DNA from 2 places in the Paenibacillus sp. FSL H8-0261 genome. Region 2 is predicted to be linked to the other one. Evidence: a T-box and tRNA genes for the amino acid it is inferred to sense, from the RefSeq annotation. Region 2 holds a T-box; the other holds one or more tRNA genes.
What was found. A T-box is a leader RNA that pairs with one kind of tRNA and senses whether it is charged. The one in region 2 lies ahead of metG (methionine--tRNA ligase), so its partner is inferred to be a tRNA-Met.
Positions count from the first base shown of each region.

Region 1 (10,304 bases), 3.3 Mb from region 2:
GCGAACGGTAATCCATACGACTCCTATCACAATTATGTTTATGATTTTCTTGAAGATACAGGGGTGAAGGTAACCGTAAAAGTCAGAAAGACCGATGTGGTGTGCAAAGTATGGAAGACTGATTATTTTGGCAACAGCATGTTGTATTTACTGGATACGGATATCCCCGAGAATAATGATGCATGGATTACTGGACAATTGTACGGCTGGTTCGGTGAGGAACGGATCGCTCAAGAGATCGTACTCGGGATCGGCGGAGTAAAAGCTATGCGTGCTCTGGGCATTCCGATTGATGTCTATCATTTCAATGAAGGCCATGCAGCCTTAGCAGCCATCGAGCTCATTCGTGAAAAGATGTCCGGAGGCAGCACCTTTGAGGAAGCTTGGAAAGCTACTCGGGAAGAGGTTGTCTTCACTACACATACGCCGATAAAAGAAGGCAACGAAACCCATCCACTCGACCGCCTAGAGTATATGAGTGCATTCAATGGCTTAACCCGCGACCAGATGGAGCGTATCGGTGGCGAGCCGTTCAACATGACGGTTGCCGGTCTGCGACTCTCCCGTATTTCTAATGCAGTGGCTCAGCTTCATGCGGATACAGCCAATAAGATGTGGAAAGAGGTTGCCGGAAGATCGGACATCATTGGCATTACTAATGCCATTCATACCCCTACCTGGGTAGATGAAAGAATGACACAAGCCTATGAACAAAATGGAGATTTATGGGCAGTGCATAAGGAAATTAAGGGTGAACTGATTGATTTCATCAAAGAACGGTCCGGCATTAGTCTAAATGCTGACAATCTACTCATTGGCTTCTCACGCAGAGCTGCTCCTTATAAACGCAGTGACCTGATCTTCTCGCAGCCGGAAATTATTGAGCCTTATCTGGAGTCCGGCAAAATACAAATCGTCTTCTCTGGCAAAGCCCATCCACTCGATGATAACGGCAAAAAAATCGTCAGCAATTTAGTGGCGATGATGAAAAAATATCCGAAGAGTGTTGTCTTCTTGGAGAATTACGATATGACTATCGGCGCACAGCTGACACGCGGTTCTGATATTTGGCTCAACAATCCGCGTAGACCACTGGAAGCAAGTGGTACCTCCGGGATGAAGGCAGCCATGAACGGCGTATTGAACTGCTCTATTCTAGATGGCTGGTGGCCGGAAGCCTGTATAGATGGCGAGAATGGCTGGCAGATCGGAGACGGCTTCGAGACTACTGACTTCGAGGTTCTGGATAAGCATGATAGTGATGCGCTATACGATACCCTATTGAATCGAGTACTCCCAACCTATTATGAGAATCGTGAACAGTGGGTACAAATGATGAAGAAGAGTATCGAAACCACTCGCACCGAATTTGCCACCAAAAGAATGCTGGATGAATACTATAACAGAATGTACATTAAAAACTAAGTACAGAAAACGGATATTCCTATATCAAAATAGAACAGCGCACCCTCCAGTGATGGTAGAGGTGCGCTGTTTCTTTTTTAACTCTGCTTAGTAATTAATCACTCTATCTATCATATATATTGAATGGGACGACGATTACCACATACTGTAATGTGTCAATTATTCAAAAAGTGTTGCATTTTCCCCAAAAAACATTAATATAGAACTTATACTAAATCTAAAATCAAATCTTACGAGGTGATTCTATTAATGAGCTCCAATAATAATAATCTTACGACCAGCTGGGGTGCTCCAGTAGGCGACAATCAAAATTCAATGACAGCCGGTGATCGTGGTCCTACTTTGCTGCAAGATGTCCATCTGCTTGAAAAATTAGCCCACTTTAACAGAGAACGTGTTCCTGAACGTGTCGTTCATGCTAAGGGTGCTGGCGCTCATGGGTTTTTTGAGGTCACTCAGGAATTAACTCAATATACAAAAGCTAATTTTTTATCTGAGGTAGGCAAGCGTACCCCACTGTTCATCCGTTTCTCAACGGTAGCTGGGGAGCTAGGTTCTGCTGATACTGTAAGAGACCCACGTGGTTTTGCTGTGAAGTTCTATACCGAAGAAGGAAACTATGATCTCGTAGGTAACAATACACCTGTATTCTTCGTTCGTGATGCAATCAAGTTCCCCGACTTTATTCATACACAGAAGCGTGATCCACAGACACACTTAAAGAACCCTAATGCAGTTTGGGACTTCTGGTCTTTATCGCCGGAATCTCTACATCAGGTTACGATTTTGATGTCAGATCGCGGAATCCCAGCTACGTTGAGACATATGCACGGGTTCGGAAGCCACACCTTCAAATGGGTAAATGCCGAAGGCAATGCCGTCTGGGTGAAATATCATTTCAAAACAGAACAAGGCATTAAGAACCTTGCTCCAGATCTTGCCGCCAAAATAGCTGGGGAGAACCCAGATTATCATACAGAAGACTTGTTCAATGCTATTGATAAAGGAGATTTCCCAGCTTGGAAGCTCTACGTGCAGATTATGCCGATCGAAGATGCGAACACTTACCGCTTTGATCCATTCGATGTAACCAAAGTATGGTCGCAAAAAGATTATCCATTAATTGAGGTTGGCCGCATGGTACTGGATCGCAATCCAGAGAACTATTTCGCGGAAGTAGAGCAAGTTACGTTCTCTCCTGGCTCGTTCGTCCCTGGTATTGAAGTTTCTCCTGATAAATTGCTACAGGGTCGACTGTTTGCTTACGGCGATGCTCACCGTCACCGTGTAGGTCCCAACCATAACAGCCTGCCTATCAACCGACCAAAAGTAGAAGTGAAGAACTATCAACGTGACGGTGGCATGGCACTCGGTAACAATGGCGGATCTGGTGCCTATTACGAACCTAACAGCTTAGGCGGACCTAAAGAAGCACCACAGTACAAAACATCACCTTTCGAAGTATCTGGAAATGCCGACAGTGTCTCCTATAATAGTGATGACCATTATACACAACCTGGTGACTTGTATCGCCTGATGAGTGAAGAAGAACGTACCCGTCTTGTTCAAAATATCGTAGGCGCTATGACACCAGTTGAAAGTAACGATATTAAACTTCGTCAAATTGTTCATTTCTATAAAGCTGATCCGGAATTGGGACAGCGTGTTGCATCCAGCTTAGGATTATCCGTTCCAGACGGAATATAAGACTGTAATTGCACTTATACAAACAAAGAGGACCTTTACCCGTAAATGGGAAAGGTCCTCTTTTTTCATAAGAAAAGCTAAAACATATAATATATAAGAACGATCACGATGCATAGCGTGGAGACAACAGATAAGCACGAAAAAAAAGTATTCCAGTTATTGCCCTTCATTTGTCTTATACACGACCAGTATACTGCTTCTTTGATGCTCTGCCCCATCACGTGAAGATTTAACTACCGAACCGTAACAGATATTCACAACCTGTTCCTCACGCAGCCCTGCCAAGAACTCATTAGCCTTATTCTCAGCATACGAATTATCAGCATCTACAAACTCTTTTACTTGAATCATCCTGATCTCTCCTTTAATAAATTATAGTTACTTTTTATGTCTAGATTCTATAGGTGAACTCAACGAAATGTACATAGCGTATCACTCCCCTGGTAACATTTAATGTAAAATTATCTTCGAAATATAGTATAGGCACTCCGCAGTTTTCTACGAAATGCCTATAACATCAGCCTATCATAGCACCCAACTATACAATAGTCAAACGTTTTAAATACAATATTTAGTAAGAATTTATTGCCTTTGCAAAATGGATTGGATTTACATATAGAAGCTGTTATACTGATCAGAAGGTTCCCTCTAGGGGACCTCTATTTGTATAGGAGGGATTTTAATATGGCAACGCGTCATAACAAATTTGCAAAGAATGTGCTACTTAGAGGGGGTGAAATCTACTATGAACCATAGTCTAATTTATGAAGGCTCAAGGACACAACTGGTCCAGCAGCTTATTTATTTTGATGAGGAAAAAATCGCATTTCTAAATCAGTATTTCCCGGAACGAAGCAAACAAAGAAGTAATGCTGAAACGCTGTTGTCCCGTTATTGCTCCGAGCTGGAACAATTACTTTCCCGTTTCAATGGTGAAGAATTGAATTCACTCGTATTGATTGGAAGTCAGCTTCAGCTACGCTACTTAGACGACAATACTACAGATACCTACACCATCGTATTTCCAAACCAGGCAGAACCCAATGATAACAAGATTTCAATGTTCTCGCCTATTGGCATGCAGCTGCTGTTAGCTCAGATCGGCAGTACATGTCAGCTAGCTATTCCTTCAGGTGAGTTATCAGTAAAAATCGAAAGTATTAAGTTTGTGAATTGTGGTGAGGTGGCCGTTCTTATTTAAGCCCACTCGCACATATCACCAACATTAACAGCGTCCCTTTCCAATCTTATGGAAGAGGACGCTGTTCATCTATTCAGCCTGCTAAGCACTTCTTCATACTTTTATTTGAGCCTCAATCCTTCAGCCAGTTTACTGACTGATTTTTCGATACGAGATGCTCTGGTTTTAGGTCTTTTCGCCGCTTCGATCCAAGATACATATTCCTTCTGATAAGAATAAGCCAGACCGTTATAATAAGCTTCTGCCTGCTCATGGATACTCAACGCATCAAGGAAATCCTCTGGGGCTTCTACCTCCCGTAATTGATGATCTTTTTCCATCGTCACATGCACAATATCACCAGGTTGAGCTTTGGCTAGATCCCGTAGTTCCTTCTTTACCACCATAAAATGCTTTCCGTTTCCATGGGGCATAAGCGTTCCTCTATAGGGGATTCCATTTACACTTCCTTTTACCTGTATTCTGGACTTTGTTTCAAATATTTGTTCGGCATCAAAAGGGACGTTAAGATAAGTCCAGCTCCCACTTGCATCAGGTCGCACTAATTTAGCTTCAAATTCAAACATTGCTACCTCCTCAACTAAAAGCTCTAAGTTCTATTGTATCCATATGAATGTAACTATACAAAAAAAACACCTGCCTATAATAGACAGATGTTTCTTAATTATAAGCGGGTGATGGGAATCGAACCCACGCTATCAGCTTGGAAGGCTGAAGTTCTACCATTGAACTACACCCGCAAAGGTATAAAATCGGGATGACACGATTTGAACATGCGACCCCCTGGTCCCAAACCAGGTGCTCTACCAAGCTGAGCTACATCCCGTCAAAACATGTAATTACTTAGTAATAAAAATGGCGCGCCCTGAGAGATTCGAACTCCCGGCCTTTTGATTCGTAGTCAAACGCTCTATCCAGCTGAGCTAAGGGCGCAAAAATTATGGAGCGGAAGACGGGAATCGAACCCGCGACCCTCGCCTTGGCAAGGCGATGCTCTACCGCTGAGCCACTTCCGCAAAATATGGTGCGCGTGAAGGGACTTGAACCCCCACGTCGTGAAACGCCAGATCCTAAGTCTGGTGCGTCTGCCATTCCGCCACACGCGCACACTTTAAAAATAATGGTGAGCCATGAAGGACTCGAACCTTCGACACCCTGATTAAAAGTCAGGTGCTCTACCAACTGAGCTAATGGCTCTCATAAATGGCTGGGGATATAGGATTTGAACCTATGCATGACGGAGTCAAAGTCCGTTGCCTTACCGCTTGGCTAATCCCCAACAATAATTAACTAAATGGCGGAACCGACGAGATTCGAACTCGCGATCTCCTGCGTGACAGGCAGGCATGTTAGGCCAACTACACCACGGTTCCATAGACATAATGCATAAGAGTAAATTGGTTGCGGGGGCAGGATTTGAACCTGCGGCCTTCGGGTTATGAGCCCGACGAGCTACCGGGCTGCTCCACCCCGCGTCATTTAATAATTATATACTATTCATTTACACTACGCCAGCTAGTCCCAAAACATCATGCTTAAGGAAAATTTGGTTGCGGGGGCAGGATTTGAACCTGCGGCCTTCGGGTTATGAGCCCGACGAGCTACCGGGCTGCTCCACCCCGCGTCGTTCTTAAATGAATATGGTGGAGGCTGAGGGGATCGAACCCCCGACCCTCTGCTTGTAAGGCAGATGCTCTCCCAGCTGAGCTAAGCCTCCATGTTATGACCCGTATGGGATTCGAACCCATGTTACCTCCGTGAAAGGGAGGTGTCTTAACCCCTTGACCAACGGGCCATGCTAATAAACTTTATGGCGGAGAGAGAGGGATTCGAACCCTCGAGACGCTTGTGGCGCCTACACGATTTCCAATCGTGCTCCTTCGGCCAAACTCGGACACCTCTCCATAAATGGCTCCCCGAACAGGACTCGAACCTGTGACAACTCGATTAACAGTCGAGTGCTCTACCAACTGAGCTATCAGGGAATATGGTGGGCCTTAGTGGACTCGAACCACCGACCTCACCCTTATCAGGGGTGCGCTCTAACCAGCTGAGCTAAAGGCCCTTTTTAAGACACATCAATATTAAGGGCAAAAAAAATACCACGGGTAATGTGGTTGTCCGCTTGGCGACGTCCTACTCTCCCAGGACCCTTCGGTCCAAGTACCATCGGCGCTGGAGGGCTTAACGGTCGTGTTCGGGATGGGTACGTGTGGAACCCCTCCGCTATCGCCACCAAACGGGCATTTACATCGTAAATGCTCAGGCTTGATGCCTGAAAACTGAATCCGAATTGAATTTGCGTCTTAAGTATAGGATAAGCCCTCGACCGATTAGTATTGGTCAGCTCCATGCATTACTGCACTTCCACCTCCAACCTATCTACCTCGTCGTCTTCAAGGGGTCTTACTAATTGGGAAATCTCATCTTGAGGGGGCTTCACGCTTAGATGCTTTCAGCGCTTATCCCGTCCGTACGTAGCTACCCAGCCATGCTTCTGGCGAAACAACTGGTGCACCAGCGGTACGTCCATCCCGGTCCTCTCGTACTAAGGACAGCTCCTCTCAAATTTCCTGCGCCCACGACAGATAGGGACCGAACTGTCTCACGACGTTCTGAACCCAGCTCGCGTACCGCTTTAATGGGCGAACAGCCCAACCCTTGGGACCTACTTCAGCCCCAGGATGCGATGAGCCGACATCGAGGTGCCAAACCTCCCCGTCGATGTGGACTCTTGGGGGAGATAAGCCTGTTATCCCCAGGGTAGCTTTTATCCGTTGAGCGATGGCCCTTCCATGCGGTACCACCGGATCACTAAGTCCGACTTTCGTCCCTGCTCGACTTGTAGGTCTCGCAGTCAAGCTCCCTTATGCCTTTGCACTCTTCGAATGATTTCCAACCATTCTGAGGGAACCTTGGAACGCCTCCGTTACTCTTTAGGAGGCGACCGCCCCAGTCAAACTGCCCGCCTGACACGGTCCCCGTACCCGATTAGGGTACTAGGTTAGAACCTAGATACGATCAGGGTGGTATCCCAACGGCGCCTCCACCGAAGCTTGCGCTCCGATTTCTACGGCTCCCACCTATCCTGTACAGATCGTACCCAAATTCAATATCAAGCTGCAGTAAAGCTCCATGGGGTCTTTCCGTCTTGTCGCGGGTAACCTGCATCTTCACAGGTATTAAAATTTCACCGGATCTCTCGTTGAGACAGCGCCCAAGTCGTTACGCCATTCGTGCGGGTCAGAATTTACCTGACAAGGAATTTCGCTACCTTAGGACCGTTATAGTTACGGCCGCCGTTTACTGGGGCTTCGGTTCATAGCTTCGGGTTACCCCTAACCACTCCCCTTAACCTTCCAGCACCGGGCAGGCGTCAGCCCGTATACTTCGCCTTGCGGCTTCGCACAGACCTGTGTTTTTGCTAAACAGTCGCTTGGGCCTTTTCACTGCGGCCCCCTCGTGCTATTCACACTACCGGGGCACCCCTTCTCCCGAAGTTACGGGGTCATTTTGCCGAGTTCCTTAACGAGAGTTCTTCCGCGCGCCTTAGAATTCTCTTCTCGCCTACCTGTGTCGGTTTGCGGTACGGGCACCTTCTCCTGGCTAGAGGCTTTTCTTGGCAGTGTGAGATCATGACCTTCGCTACTATAATTTTCGCTCCCCATCACAGCCCAGCCTTAATGATGTGCGGATTTGCCTACACATCAGCCTCACTGCTTAGACGGACATATCCATCAGTCCGCGTCACTACCCTCCTGCGTCACCCCATCGCTCATAGCGGATTACGGTGGTACAGTAATTTCAAACTGTTGTCCTTCGACTACGCCTTTCGGCCTCGCCTTAGGTCCCGACTTACCCTGAGCGGACGAGCCTTCCTCAGGAAACCTTGGGCTTTCGGCGGATCAGATTCTCACTGATCTTTTCGTTACTCATACCGGCATTCTCACTTGTATGCTGTCCAGCGCTCCTTACGGTACACCTTCAACCCACATACAACGCTCCCCTACCCCAGATACATACGTATCTAGCCATAGCTTCGGTGGTGTGTTTAGCCCCGTTACATTTTCGGCGCAGAGTCACTCGACCAGTGAGCTATTACGCACTCTTTCAATGGTGGCTGCTTCTAAGCCAACATCCTGGTTGTCTGTGCAACTCCACATCCTTTCCCACTTAACACACACTTGGGGACCTTAGCTGATGGTCTGGGCTGTTTCCCTTTTGACAATGGATCTTAGCACTCACTGTCTGACTCCCGGCAATAAGTATATGGCATTCGGAGTTTGACTGAGCTTGGTAATCCTTGCGGACCCCGCACCCAATCAGTGCTCTACCTCCACTACTCTTATACCGAGGCTAGCCCTAAAGCTATTTCGGGGAGAACCAGCTATCTCCGAGTTCGATTGGAATTTCTCCGCTACCCCCACCTCATCCCCGCATTTTTCAACATGCGTGGGTTCGGGCCTCCAGTGCGTGTTACCGCACCTTCACCCTGGACAGGGGTAGATCACACGGTTTCGGGTCTACGTCCACATACTGAGTCGCCCTATTCAGACTCGCTTTCGCTGCGGCTCCGTCTTCTCGACTTAACCTTGCATGTTAAACGTAACTCGCCGGTTCATTCTACAAAAGGCACGCCATCACCCATTAATAGGGCTCTGACTTTTTGTAAGCACACGGTTTCAGGTTCTATTTCACTCCCCTTCCGGGGTGCTTTTCACCTTTCCCTCACGGTACTGTTTCACTATCGGTCGCCAGGTAGTATTTAGCCTTAGCAGATGGTCCTGCTGGATTCATACGGGGTTTCACGTGCCCCGCACTACTCGGGATCCGTCTCGGAGAGAACACAGTTTAGGCTACAGGGCTTTTACCTCTATCGCGGGCCTTTCCAGACCTCTTCGCCTACCATATTCCTTTGTAACTCCATGTGAGACGTCCCACAACCCCTAAGAGCAAGCTCTTAGGTTTAGGCTGTTCCGCGTTCGCTCGCCGCTACTGACGGAATCACTATTGTTTTCTCTTCCTCAGGGTACTTAGATGTTTCAGTTCCCCTGGTCTGCCTCTACATCTCCTATGTGTTCAGAGATGAGTAACTGCGAATTACCACAGCTGGGTTTCCCCATTCGGACACCCCCGGATCAAAGCTTGCTTACAGCTCCCCGAGGCAGTTTCGTTGTTCGCCACGTCCTTCGTCGGCTCCTGGCGCCTAGGCATCCTCCGTGTGCTCTTATTAGCTTAACCTTCGCTCCGATGTTTCGCTTGTTCGCACAATTGAAAATCTTCGCTTCCAGCTAATAACTAACGTACTTGTTTACACAAGTTTTAGCTAAAAGATGTTCTAAAACGCAAATTCGTTTCGGTATCCAGTTTTCAAGGATCAAGTTTAAAGATGAGAGCTTAAACTCTCAAAACTGAGCAACGAGTGAGTAACAGGCCTAAACCTGAGATTGTGGAAGTTTAACTTCCGATTTGAATGTCTTCATTGCAGAAGACGATTCTCCATAGAAAGGAGGTGATCCAGCCGCACCTTCCGATACGGCTACCTTGTTACGACTTCACCCCAATCATCTACCCCACCTTCGGCGGCTGGCTCCCTTGCGGGTTACCCCACCGACTTCGGGTGTTGTAAACTCTCGTGGTGTGACGGGCGGTGTGTACAAGACCCGGGAACGTATTCACCGCGGCATGCTGATCCGCGATTACTAGCAATTCCGACTTCATGCAGGCGAGTTGCAGCCTGCAATCCGAACTGAGACCGGCTTTGATGGGATTGGCTTCACCTCGCGGTTTCGCTTCCCGTTGTACCGGCCATTGTAGTACGTGTGTAGCCCAGGTCATAAGGGGCATGATGATTTGACGTCATCCCCACCTTCCTCCGGTTTGTCACCGGCAGTCACTCTAGAGTGCCCAGCCTTACCTGCTGGCAACTAAAGTTAAGGGTTGCGCTCGTTGCGGGACTTAACCCAACATC
Region 1 covers NZ_CP150297.1:966,026-976,329, reverse strand. Annotated here, with positions in the region: gene glgP (alpha-glucan family phosphorylase) at 1-1,425, shown strand, start outside; gene katA (catalase KatA) at 1,675-3,132, shown strand; gene MHI27_RS04285 (sporulation protein Cse60) at 3,289-3,483, opposite strand; gene MHI27_RS04280 (GreA/GreB family elongation factor) at 3,878-4,333, shown strand; gene MHI27_RS04275 (YdeI/OmpD-associated family protein) at 4,435-4,899, opposite strand; tRNA gene MHI27_RS04270 (tRNA-Gly) at 5,003-5,073, opposite strand; tRNA gene MHI27_RS04265 (tRNA-Pro) at 5,086-5,159, opposite strand; tRNA gene MHI27_RS04260 (tRNA-Arg) at 5,190-5,266, opposite strand; tRNA gene MHI27_RS04255 (tRNA-Gly) at 5,275-5,349, opposite strand; tRNA gene MHI27_RS04250 (tRNA-Leu) at 5,356-5,439, opposite strand; tRNA gene MHI27_RS04245 (tRNA-Lys) at 5,455-5,530, opposite strand; tRNA gene MHI27_RS04240 (tRNA-Gln) at 5,538-5,612, opposite strand; tRNA gene MHI27_RS04235 (tRNA-Asp) at 5,629-5,706, opposite strand; tRNA gene MHI27_RS04230 (tRNA-Met) at 5,732-5,808, opposite strand; tRNA gene MHI27_RS04225 (tRNA-Met) at 5,881-5,957, opposite strand; tRNA gene MHI27_RS04220 (tRNA-Val) at 5,975-6,050, opposite strand; tRNA gene MHI27_RS04215 (tRNA-Glu) at 6,057-6,128, opposite strand; tRNA gene MHI27_RS04210 (tRNA-Ser) at 6,145-6,237, opposite strand; tRNA gene MHI27_RS04205 (tRNA-Asn) at 6,243-6,318, opposite strand; tRNA gene MHI27_RS04200 (tRNA-Ile) at 6,322-6,398, opposite strand; rRNA gene rrf (5S ribosomal RNA) at 6,457-6,573, opposite strand; rRNA gene MHI27_RS04190 (23S ribosomal RNA) at 6,647-9,574, opposite strand; rRNA gene MHI27_RS04185 (16S ribosomal RNA) at 9,839-10,304, opposite strand, start outside.
Region 1: it encodes a tRNA-Met, which carries the amino acid that the T-box ahead of metG (methionine--tRNA ligase) is inferred to sense. The anticodon was not compared.

Region 2 (10,304 bases):
AGAAGGATTCTGTAGGTACTGAAGTGATTTTGAAGATTAAAGAGAATACCGAAGAAGATCAATACGATGAATATTTGGAAGAGTATCGCCTGAAATCCATCATTAAAAAATATTCTGACTTCATTCGTTTCCCAATTAAAATGGACGTGAAGGAGCAGAAGCCAAAAGAAGGCACAGAGAACGAGTTCGAGGAAGTTGTTCAAGAACAAACCGTGAACAGTATGGTGCCAATCTGGCGGAAGAACAAAAACGAGCTGACTACAGAAGATTACGATAACTTCTATGCAGAGAAACGTTACGGCTTCGATAAGCCGCTTAAACATATTCATATCAGTGCAGATGGTGCTGTAGTGTATAATGCGATCTTGTTTATCCCAGAAAATACACCATTTGATTATTACACAAAGGAATATGAAAAAGGTCTTGAGCTCTATTCCAATGGTGTATTGATCATGAACAAATGTGCGGATCTGCTGCCTGACTATTTTAGCTTTGTAAAAGGTATGGTAGATTCAGAGGATCTTTCGCTGAACATCTCCAGAGAAATGCTCCAGCATGACCGTCAGCTGACTCTGATCGCTAAGAACATTAAGAATAAAGTGAAGAGTCAACTGCAAAGCTTGCTGAAGGATGAAAGAGAGAAATACGAGCAGTTCTATAACGCTTTTGGCAGACAGCTTAAGTTTGGTGTGTATAACGATTATGGAATGCACAAAGATACACTTCAAGATTTGCTGATGTTCTACTCCTCCAAGGAGAAGAAGCTGGTAACACTGGACGAATATGTATCAAGAATGCCAGAAGATCAGAAGTACATCTACTATGCATCCGGAGAGTCGATCGACAGAATCGAAAAGCTCCCACAAACCGAGCTTGTATCGGATAAAGGGTATGAAATTCTCTACTTCACTGATGATATTGATGAATTTGCGATCAAGATGATCATGTCTTATAAAGAAAAAGAATTTAAATCCGTATCCAGTGGTGATCTGGGTATCGAAGCAGACGAAGCGGACAAGCCAACGGAAGCGGAAGAGAACGAAAACAAGGAGCTTTTTGAAGCGATGAAGGACATCTTGTCCGGCAAAGTGAAGAATGTTAAAGCTTCCAAACGTTTGAAGACTCATCCGGTATGCCTCTCTGCTGAAGGTGAACTGACAATCGAGATGGAAAAAATCCTGAAATCGATGCCGAATGGGCAAGAGGTTCAAGCGGATAAGGTACTCGAAATCAACATCCATCACGAAGTCTTCCAGTCTTTGAAAGCAGCAGCTGAGAACGATAAAGAGAAGCTCGGTTTATACACGAACCTGCTGTACAACCAAGCACTGTTGATCGAAGGTCTACAGGTTAGTGATCCTGTTCAATTCACTAATGATATTTGCAAAATCATGAAATAGATATTAGAAAAGCCATCCTATCGTATTACGATTGGGTGGCTTTTTTTGTGCGGAAAAGGTAGTAATCGATTTCAGAGTCATTATTTGTGCAACCGCTGATCGAATAGATTATTTCACCTTGTGTGTTTTTTTTACTCGTCACTTCGGAGCAGGTATCGGTTCTGACTCCTGTGTTGCTTCCACCGAATGCATCATTAGAGGTATCGTAGCTATAACTAATTACATTGCCATCAAACTTCAAATCCTTAAATATGGGATCGCCCTCATCTGTGTAACTTGTAACTCGTATATTGTCTGCTTTTTTGCTGGAGAGATTAGTTATAAATTGCTCAAATTTATCGAGGTTGTACACTTTTTCAAAAGAAACAATATCCCCTCTACTGATGGCTTTTTCGGAAGTATAGGGTTCACTTTTGGGAACAGAATTAACCTTATTATCGGAACAACCCCATACCCCTGCTAGTAAAAGAACAGAGAGTATAAGCAAGTTTACTTTTTTCATTGAAGGACTTCCTCCTTGTAACTTATTTATATAAAAGACGAAAATTAATTGAAAAAGTTACAGTGAGCTTGATGTTTCACATTGACAATAAACAGAAAATTAAGTATCATTTCCAGTAACTTGAATATTTAAAGGCAAAGAAGAGAAAGAGTACCACGGCAATTCTTTCTACAGAGAGCTCCGGTCGCTGAAAAGGAGTAAAGAAAAACCTTGGGAATATGGTCTCAGAGCTGCGCATCGAAACCTTTTGGGTTGTAGGCTGCGCCGGAACCTGCATCCGTTACATTGCTAGGGTATAAACGTTTATTAACGTCGTACCTGAAGAGGTAAATGTCATGAGGCATTTATAAAATTAGGTGGTAACACGTGAGTAGAACTCTCGTCCTTTGTGGATGGGAGTTTTTTTGTTGTCTAAAAAAAGGAGGAGAAGGTTAATGAGTAATGTGTTTATTGGTGGTGCTTGGCCGTATGCGAATGGATCTTTACATCTTGGAAGATTATCAAGTGTGTTGCCTGGGGATGTGCTGGCACGCTATTTTCGCAGCAAGGGGGATAACGTTTTATATGTGTCAGGCAGCGATTGTCATGGCACACCTGTAGCGGTTCAGGCTGCTAATGAAGGGATCACACCCGAAGCTTTTGCCAGTCGATACCACGAAGAGTTTCTGCAGTGTTTTGAACAGCTGGGATTTAGTTATGATCTTTATACTCGAACGGATCAACAGCAGCATCATAAGGTTGTGCAAGAGTTGTTTGCGAAGCTACTAGAGAATGGTCATTTATATAAAAAAACCATTGCGCAATGTTACTGTGAGGTGGATCAGCGCTTTTTGCCAGACAGATACGTGGAAGGGACTTGTCCAGTATGTGGCCAGCGGGCGCGTGGAGATCAATGCGATTATTGTTCTACGATTCTAGACCCTGCCGATTTATTGGACAGAGTCTGTAAATTATGTGGGAATACACCGTCAGAACGACCGACAGAACATTTTTATCTTAGCTTATCTAAATTTCAATCTGAATTAACGGAATATGTAGAGGAAGCACAATTTTGGAGAGAAAACGCTATAAAACTGACCAAACGTTATTTAAAAGAAGAACTGCAGGACCGCGCGGTAACAAGAGACTTATCTTGGGGTGTAGATGTTCCAATAGCTGGATTTGAAGACAAGAAGATTTATGTTTGGATTGAGGCGGTAAGTGGTTATTTATCAGCCAGTAAGCAGTGGGCTGCACAGTCTGGGCGGAGCTGGGAGGATTTTTGGTCAGAGGAACAAGAGGACATCACCGCTTATTATGTCCATGGTAAAGATAATATTCCTTTTCACACCCTGATATGGCCAGCCGTCTTATTAGGAGCAAGAGAACTACATTTACCGGATCGGATTATATCCAGCGAATATTTAACCCTTGAAGGGCAGAAGTTCTCCACTAGCCGTAATTGGGCAGTCTGGGTACCTGATATTCTAGAGCGGTATCATCCTGACTCTATTCGTTATTTCTTAATTGCCAACGGGCCTGAGAAGCGGGATACGGATTTTTCCTGGAGAGAGTTTATTTATAGTCATAATGGTGAGCTGCTTGGAGCATTTGGTAACTTTGTGAATCGCTCATTGGCTTTTGTAGAGAAGTTTTATGAAGGGATCGTGCCAAGTGGAAAGTTAGATAAGGGGTGGAGCGACAACATTGACCTCTTGTATCTGGAGTCAGGACGCCTAATTGAAGCGGGAGATTTGAAGGATGCGCTCGAGTATATTTTCTTTTATGTACGTAAGGCAAATCAGTATTTTGATCGGCAAAAACCTTGGATTCAGGTAAAAGAAGATCAGGAGTCCTGTGGTTCTACAATATATACATGCGTGCAGATTATAGCTAATTTGGCGAATTTGCTGCATCCGTTTCTACCGTTTTCTTGTGAGAAGATCAGGGGATTCCTATCGCTTGAACTACCGAATTGGAAGCCCCGCTCGGTTCCCCCTTATCAACAGGTAACTGATTTGCAATTGTTGTTTGAACGAATTGATATAAGTCAAATTAAAGAAGAAGAGCAAAGATTAGAACAACAAAAAGTCAATAAATAGGAATGGTTAAGACAAGCTCCGGGCAGGATCCTTAACCCTATCACGAACTCCAAAAAGAGGAGGTTTCCGAATGGATATCGAATGGATTAATGAGCATTACAAGGAAGCAAATAAAATATTGGACTCTACCCGAGAAGTCTATGAATGGGCTGATTCTCTCTATCCTGACTTCTCAGGTGGACTAAGAGTTAACGTTGGGTACACGCAAGAGATTTAATAGATTTATTATTTTCTACAGAGGTTACTAAAGAATGAACATTTATATTAAAACATCCCTGCTGATTAACCAATAAATTACATCACAGCATAGCAAAAAGGACGCCTTTTTTTGTGGAATCATTTGTACCATCAAATGACTCTGTAACAGAAAGAGGCGACCTCATGTGAAAGTCTAAAATGCTTCCAAATCTTATTCAATCCGTACTTCTCGAGGAAGACTTTGTGATTCGTCTAACTGATAATATGATTATTCTCTTACTTACTTGTTCTCCATCCAAGGATACCCGCGTTCATACTCTTACAAGCCTCTAATGCTACTTCTGACGTATTAAGCTCATCCCCCCAAGCGATGTAGTAACGGAATTCATAGAATCCACCTAGTGTCGCCTTAAAGTTCGTTTCCCAATAATTATTCATGGGCCATGAATAGAGATGGGTTGGATCATGCGCGAGTCCAGGGTGTCCGCTCAATAGTCGATCCTCATAGTCTAAGGAGCCGAGTTGGATGAGCGGTGTATCTGGCATCGCAATGGCAACACCACGTGTGTCACGGACAAAAGCTACACCTTCATCGACACAATAGAAATCTGCTAAGGATCCAGGCAATTGATCAATTCGTGGACGTAAGGCTGCGCCTGTCTTTTCTATCCACAGCGCATCTTGCCCAGCAGCGGGAGCACTCCCAAACGGAAGTGAAATGTACACATTTTCTGGATCCCATACACTTTCCTTATGCATGCGTACGGCTACATCAGCACGTGCGCGATCACCGTATACGGTGACGAGTAAGGAGTAGTGACTGCAACCATTCACGCGATATGTCAATTGAACTTTTCCATAAAGGGCACCCTTTTCAATGATATTGACATCAACTAATGCTCCGACAGAGGTTATCGCATCAGCGCCTCTACGATTTCGTCCCATCTTACGACGTACATCATACATGCCAAATTCATTAGGTGCTTGTGTTACGTTGTAGACAGGGGAGAATGCATTGTGTTTCCGATCAGACCGTAGTAAATCTTGTTGACTGCTTTTGTCGAACCACTTCGTAATCCCTGCCCCAAGTTCCCATTCGATCCGAACGAAAGGTGACTCGATAAATTTAGGCGTCACATGTAGCTTCGGTGGAACCGGAGGAATAATATCCAGCATGCGATCGGATCCAACATAATCGGTTCGATATGCTGTTACGGGCGGATGCGCTTCGATTGCCTTGATCGTCAATTGGACCTTTTGATTCGGCTGCAAGGTTACTGGAATGGTAATGATGACCCCGCGGTGTGCCGTCACCATTTGTGCTTCATAGACAGTTCCAGTCACTTCATCGAGTACTTCAAAGCCATTTTTCAGCTCTGTAATGTACCAGCCCTCCATAATTAATTGGGCATAATCGGTTTGGACAAAGTTATTTGGGTTATGCAACTCAAATTTCATAGGGCGATCTGGTCCTAATAGTGCATCTCCTTGTGCCTCAAGGATATCGTATAATGCGGTATGGGCAAGTGCACTCGCATTTGCGGCATAAGCTTCTTTACGACAGCCCAGCTCTTGTACGAATGGGTTCCAAGGTTCTGTCACAGAGGAATGGTATCCCCATGTATGTTCAGCAAATAAAGCCAACTCGTATTCAATCGCCTCAAGCCGCTCTTGGTCAACAATCTCACGGGTAGGATCTAATTGCTTCACTTTCGTGTACACGCGTTGCGCCTCTCGGAAGATCTGAACATGCATCGGAGTAGTAGCTGAGCCATCTGTCCACCAATCCGGCCAATCTCCTCGAAAGGTCTCGATCTCATCCGGATGCTCGTTCGCATATGCTCTTAAATCTGTAAAGAAATCATCCAGTGTCGCTGGTTGAATCAAGATCCGATCACCATGCAACGCATTCCAATGGTTTACAAAATCCATTAATGCGGCATTCGGTGAGCCATTATCTGTAGGGAGCCCAGATACCATGACAGGTACTAACGGGAAGGTATAGCCATCTTCAACTAATTGCTCTAAATATCGATCAAACCGCGCTTCAGCGACTTCCAAGGACACGCCTTTTCGCACGTCATGCTCATCACGAATCGTATAGGAACCTCCTATACCAGGAATCAAGCCGAGGTCATTTCCGAACATATAATGCTCGCCACTCCACGTTAGAATTCGATCACCTTTTGGTGTTTCCCACCAGAATGGAATTTGTTTCTTCCATAATGGAAACATAGAGTGATGTGTATGAATACAGGTTATTAAATTCTCGATACCAGCATCGGCCAAGACTTGACTATATCCCCAACCAAAGCCAGTGATGTCTGCAGTCATAGCAGAACGTACCGGGAATTGAATCGATTGACCATAGTCAGTAATCCGTTGAATCATGACGGAGAGCATCTCTTGATTTAATTGCTCGCCGAAATTGAGATAGGTTCCAGATAGACCGATATAGCCTTTTTGTACCGCTTGCGCGAATTCTTCTTTTTCTGTTGGTGTCGCTTTTAAGAGGAAGGATTCAACAGGCCAGAACGTTTCGCATACCCATTTGTAGCCCTTCCAATCCAGGCGAGCACCGCTTTCGATGTCACGTACAATTTGTAACGCTTGCCGAATGTAATTGACATGATACTGCCGGATTTTCTCTTGACGTTCTGTATAGCCAACATCCGTATGGGAATGTTGAATGACGTAAATTTTCCATGGTTTGTGGGTGTTCATTGTAAAGCTCCTCTTAGGTATTTTATGATTAAAGATGAGATTGGAATTTCAGCTTGAAGCGGAATAACGCATCTTCTTCGTACCAAGCCTGGAAATTTGTACCCCAGACATTGTTGTGTAAATTGACATGCATTCCTCCAGTAAGTGAAGCGAATGTATGATCAAATTGCACAAGCCGTGGTTCTCCAGGAGATACGAGCGCGGCATCTAATGTCGTGATATCCACTTGACCGTCCGCTGCCGCATAATACATGCCCTGATCTACCGCATGCAGATTGCGATTTCCCCCTTTAACAACGTCTAGTGGGGAAGTGAGTTGTCCGATTTTATCAAGCTTCCATTGATTTGGATTATTGACGATCGGATTGAAGCTCATCCATGCTGCTTCTGGGAGGCGATATGCATCCTTATGGAACCATTGAAGCTTACATTCTACGGTAGCAGTGTGCTTCTTAAATATATATTCGATGGTCAACTCTCGTGGAGCACCCATTCCTTCACTAGCTGCTCTAGGCATCTTTAACGTAGCAAGGACAACATCCTGTTCTTCTCCACATAATGCTTGCAAGGATAATAGTTTGGGTTTCGTCACGGTATGCATTATCCATTCTTTCGTCAGATCCATACCTGGTTTCCCGAAATCTCCGGTTGCCCATACATGCGTATTTTTCCATCGCACGTGATATTCACGGTACCAACGATCATAATCCGCTTGGGAGAAAGTCTCATATGAGAATAATCCGATCGGGTTGTTCGGCCCAGCCCACTCTCGATTACGTTGGTCTAGCAAACTGATAATAGAACCGTTATCCTCAAACACGACCTCAAAGTCTCCTAAAGTATAGGATTGATCCGTGTACAGGATTGTCGCATCCGCATTAGCAATCTGTGGACGAACCGGTCGTAATGCGGCTAGAGCAGCTCGTGCTTCGATCTGACGTTTTACGCCCAGAGTAGATACGGCATTTTCTAAATATTCCCTTTGCTCTTGCCAAGACTGCTCCATGAGACTAAATGAGCGGGCACTAAGCTTCTCCACGGCTTCCACGCCGAACATCTCGATCATTTCAGCGCGTGAATTTTTTTCGTAAAAACGATATTCAAGTGGGTTTAAGTTCACATCAACCTTGTCTCGAGCTCGTGCTTGCTGAAAATCTTCCTTATCATAATGAATGTAATCTGCCAGATAACGCTTAATATCTACACCCCACGTATGCTCAGGAATCATAATTAATTCATCGCAGAAGTTGTGATATTCCTCGTCGGCTGCAGCAAGAGATCCTTCTAGTAGCCATTTACTCTTCAAGCGAAGTAGTTCACGATAACAAGCTAATTTGTAGGGATCAGTCGAAGATCCATGGATCCAGCTATCCCCAATCTCTTCTTCGACGATCGGTAACGTATCACGAATGGCCCATACCTTCTCCGCATATTGATCCAACGTGGATGCTCTGATATCCGCATGTGGATAGGCCTCACGAAGTTGAGTGAATTCCGCTTTAATTTGTTCAACGGTGGAAGGACCATAATTATCATGCGTATGAGCAAAGTATAAAACATCATTCAAGCCTTCTGTTTCGAAGGTTGTTCCATAATCTTTACTATATTGAACGACGATTTCAGAACCATCTGGATTTCTCCACAAAAACATCTCAGGAACATGAGGAACATGGCTTGATGGGTTTACACCTAAATGAAGATACTTCATACCCGCCTTGGCCATATGTGTAATCAGCGCACGTGTATGACCAGGGACATCCGTCATTTTGGCTGCAATGGTGTGGATACCAAAGCGTTGGTCAAGACGTGTGGCCATTTGAATACCGTAATCTAGAAGCTCGGCATCGTATAATTCGGTATAGGTCGTGAAAGGGAGGCCATGCCATCTTAAATAGCCTTTTGCAATAGCTTCCTCTACTTGCTGTTTCTCCTCGGTTGTTCCATGTTTGAGTAAGTGATGAATTAACCAAGAACCCGTTGTCCAAATAAAAGAACCTTGATCAGGATGTTCATTAAAGTACTGTGCTGTTGTGATCGCACTTGGGAAAAATAGTTTCATATAACGATCAGTAACATGTTTAGCGAGATCGGTATATCCGATATCTAAATGTGTCTTGAATACAACATGGATCTGTGGTGTGCTGTGTGGCACGTTTATCACTCCTTATTCGTGTTTACGCTTTCAGTTTAAAACAATTTATATCATTTGACTTTTCAATTTGTATCTAATAGGATCAGAAACATAAATGAGCAAATATACGATTCGGAGTAAGCTAATGTGATCAGAAGAGAGGCAGCGTGTATACGATGACAGACGCTATAAAGAGTGAACGCTGGGTATATTTAATCGATTGGGAAGAGGGTCCTGCAGCCCATGTTAAAGATCTGATCCTTCTGGGATACGACCATTTCAGTAGAGCCATGCCTTTGACAAATCACGTGCACGAAGATGCTTATGAGTTTGTATATATGGAGCAAGGAACCGCAGTGTGGGAAGTTAATGGACAATTTCACCCAACGAGTGCACAGCATATCATTTATACACGACCTGGTGAACGTCACCGTGCTAGTTTTGATTATATTGGGCCATGTAGGATCTGGTGGATCATCGTTCGTGATCCGCTGCAGCATGGTCATTGGTTCGGACTGGATGATGCTGAACGCCAAGTATTTGCACAATGGATACATCGCTGTCCTCGTATTCAGTTGGTTAGCAAGGAAATCGTAGATTATTTCAAAAGGGTCCAACAGTTAATTAACCAGCAGGATACAGAGCTTGTGGAATTTCAGATTCGTCATGGAGTTCTGGAAATTCTACAACGCATTTTGCATAACACTCCACTCAAAGCGCAGTCGCATGATATGCACGCGTATACGCTGGAGCTTAAGACAAGACTGGAACAGAATCCATCTGAACGCTATACGATAGGACAGCTTGCGTCGGAGATTGGTTTAAGTGAGTCGCACTTTTACCGTATATTTCGTGAAATGAACGGACAATCACCAACAGCGTTTATGGATCGGATTCGAATGGACTGTGCTTGTCGTATGTTAGAGGAATCGAAGGTGAGCATAACGGATGTTGCTATGGAGCTTGGGTTTAAGACGAGCCAACATTTCGCGACGGTCTTCAAGAAATTAATTGGTGTAACGCCGAAGGCATGGCGCACACATTCGAAAGTCTGCAAATAAGTATTGAATTTCTGTAAGATGCATCTTATAATAAACTTAAATCTAATATCTGATATTTCAGTTTGAACTTGAATCAATTGGAGTTGTCCTATGAATGTAAAAATTGAACGACTAGATTTAAATGAGCAAGTGTACCAAATTTTGAAGAATCAAATCCTTACGCGGGAATATAAAGGTGGTGCACGACTGGATCTCAATGATTTAAGT
Region 2 covers NZ_CP150297.1:4,220,305-4,230,608, reverse strand. Annotated here, with positions in the region: gene htpG (molecular chaperone HtpG) at 1-1,400, shown strand, start outside; gene MHI27_RS18730 (DUF4362 domain-containing protein) at 1,426-1,902, opposite strand; T-box leader at 2,031-2,292, shown strand; gene metG (methionine--tRNA ligase) at 2,337-3,983, shown strand; gene MHI27_RS18720 (hypothetical protein) at 4,054-4,200, shown strand; gene MHI27_RS18715 (glycoside hydrolase) at 4,458-6,905, opposite strand; gene MHI27_RS18710 (DUF5054 domain-containing protein) at 6,934-9,057, opposite strand; gene MHI27_RS18705 (helix-turn-helix domain-containing protein) at 9,213-10,097, shown strand; gene MHI27_RS18700 (GntR family transcriptional regulator) at 10,188-10,304, shown strand, end outside.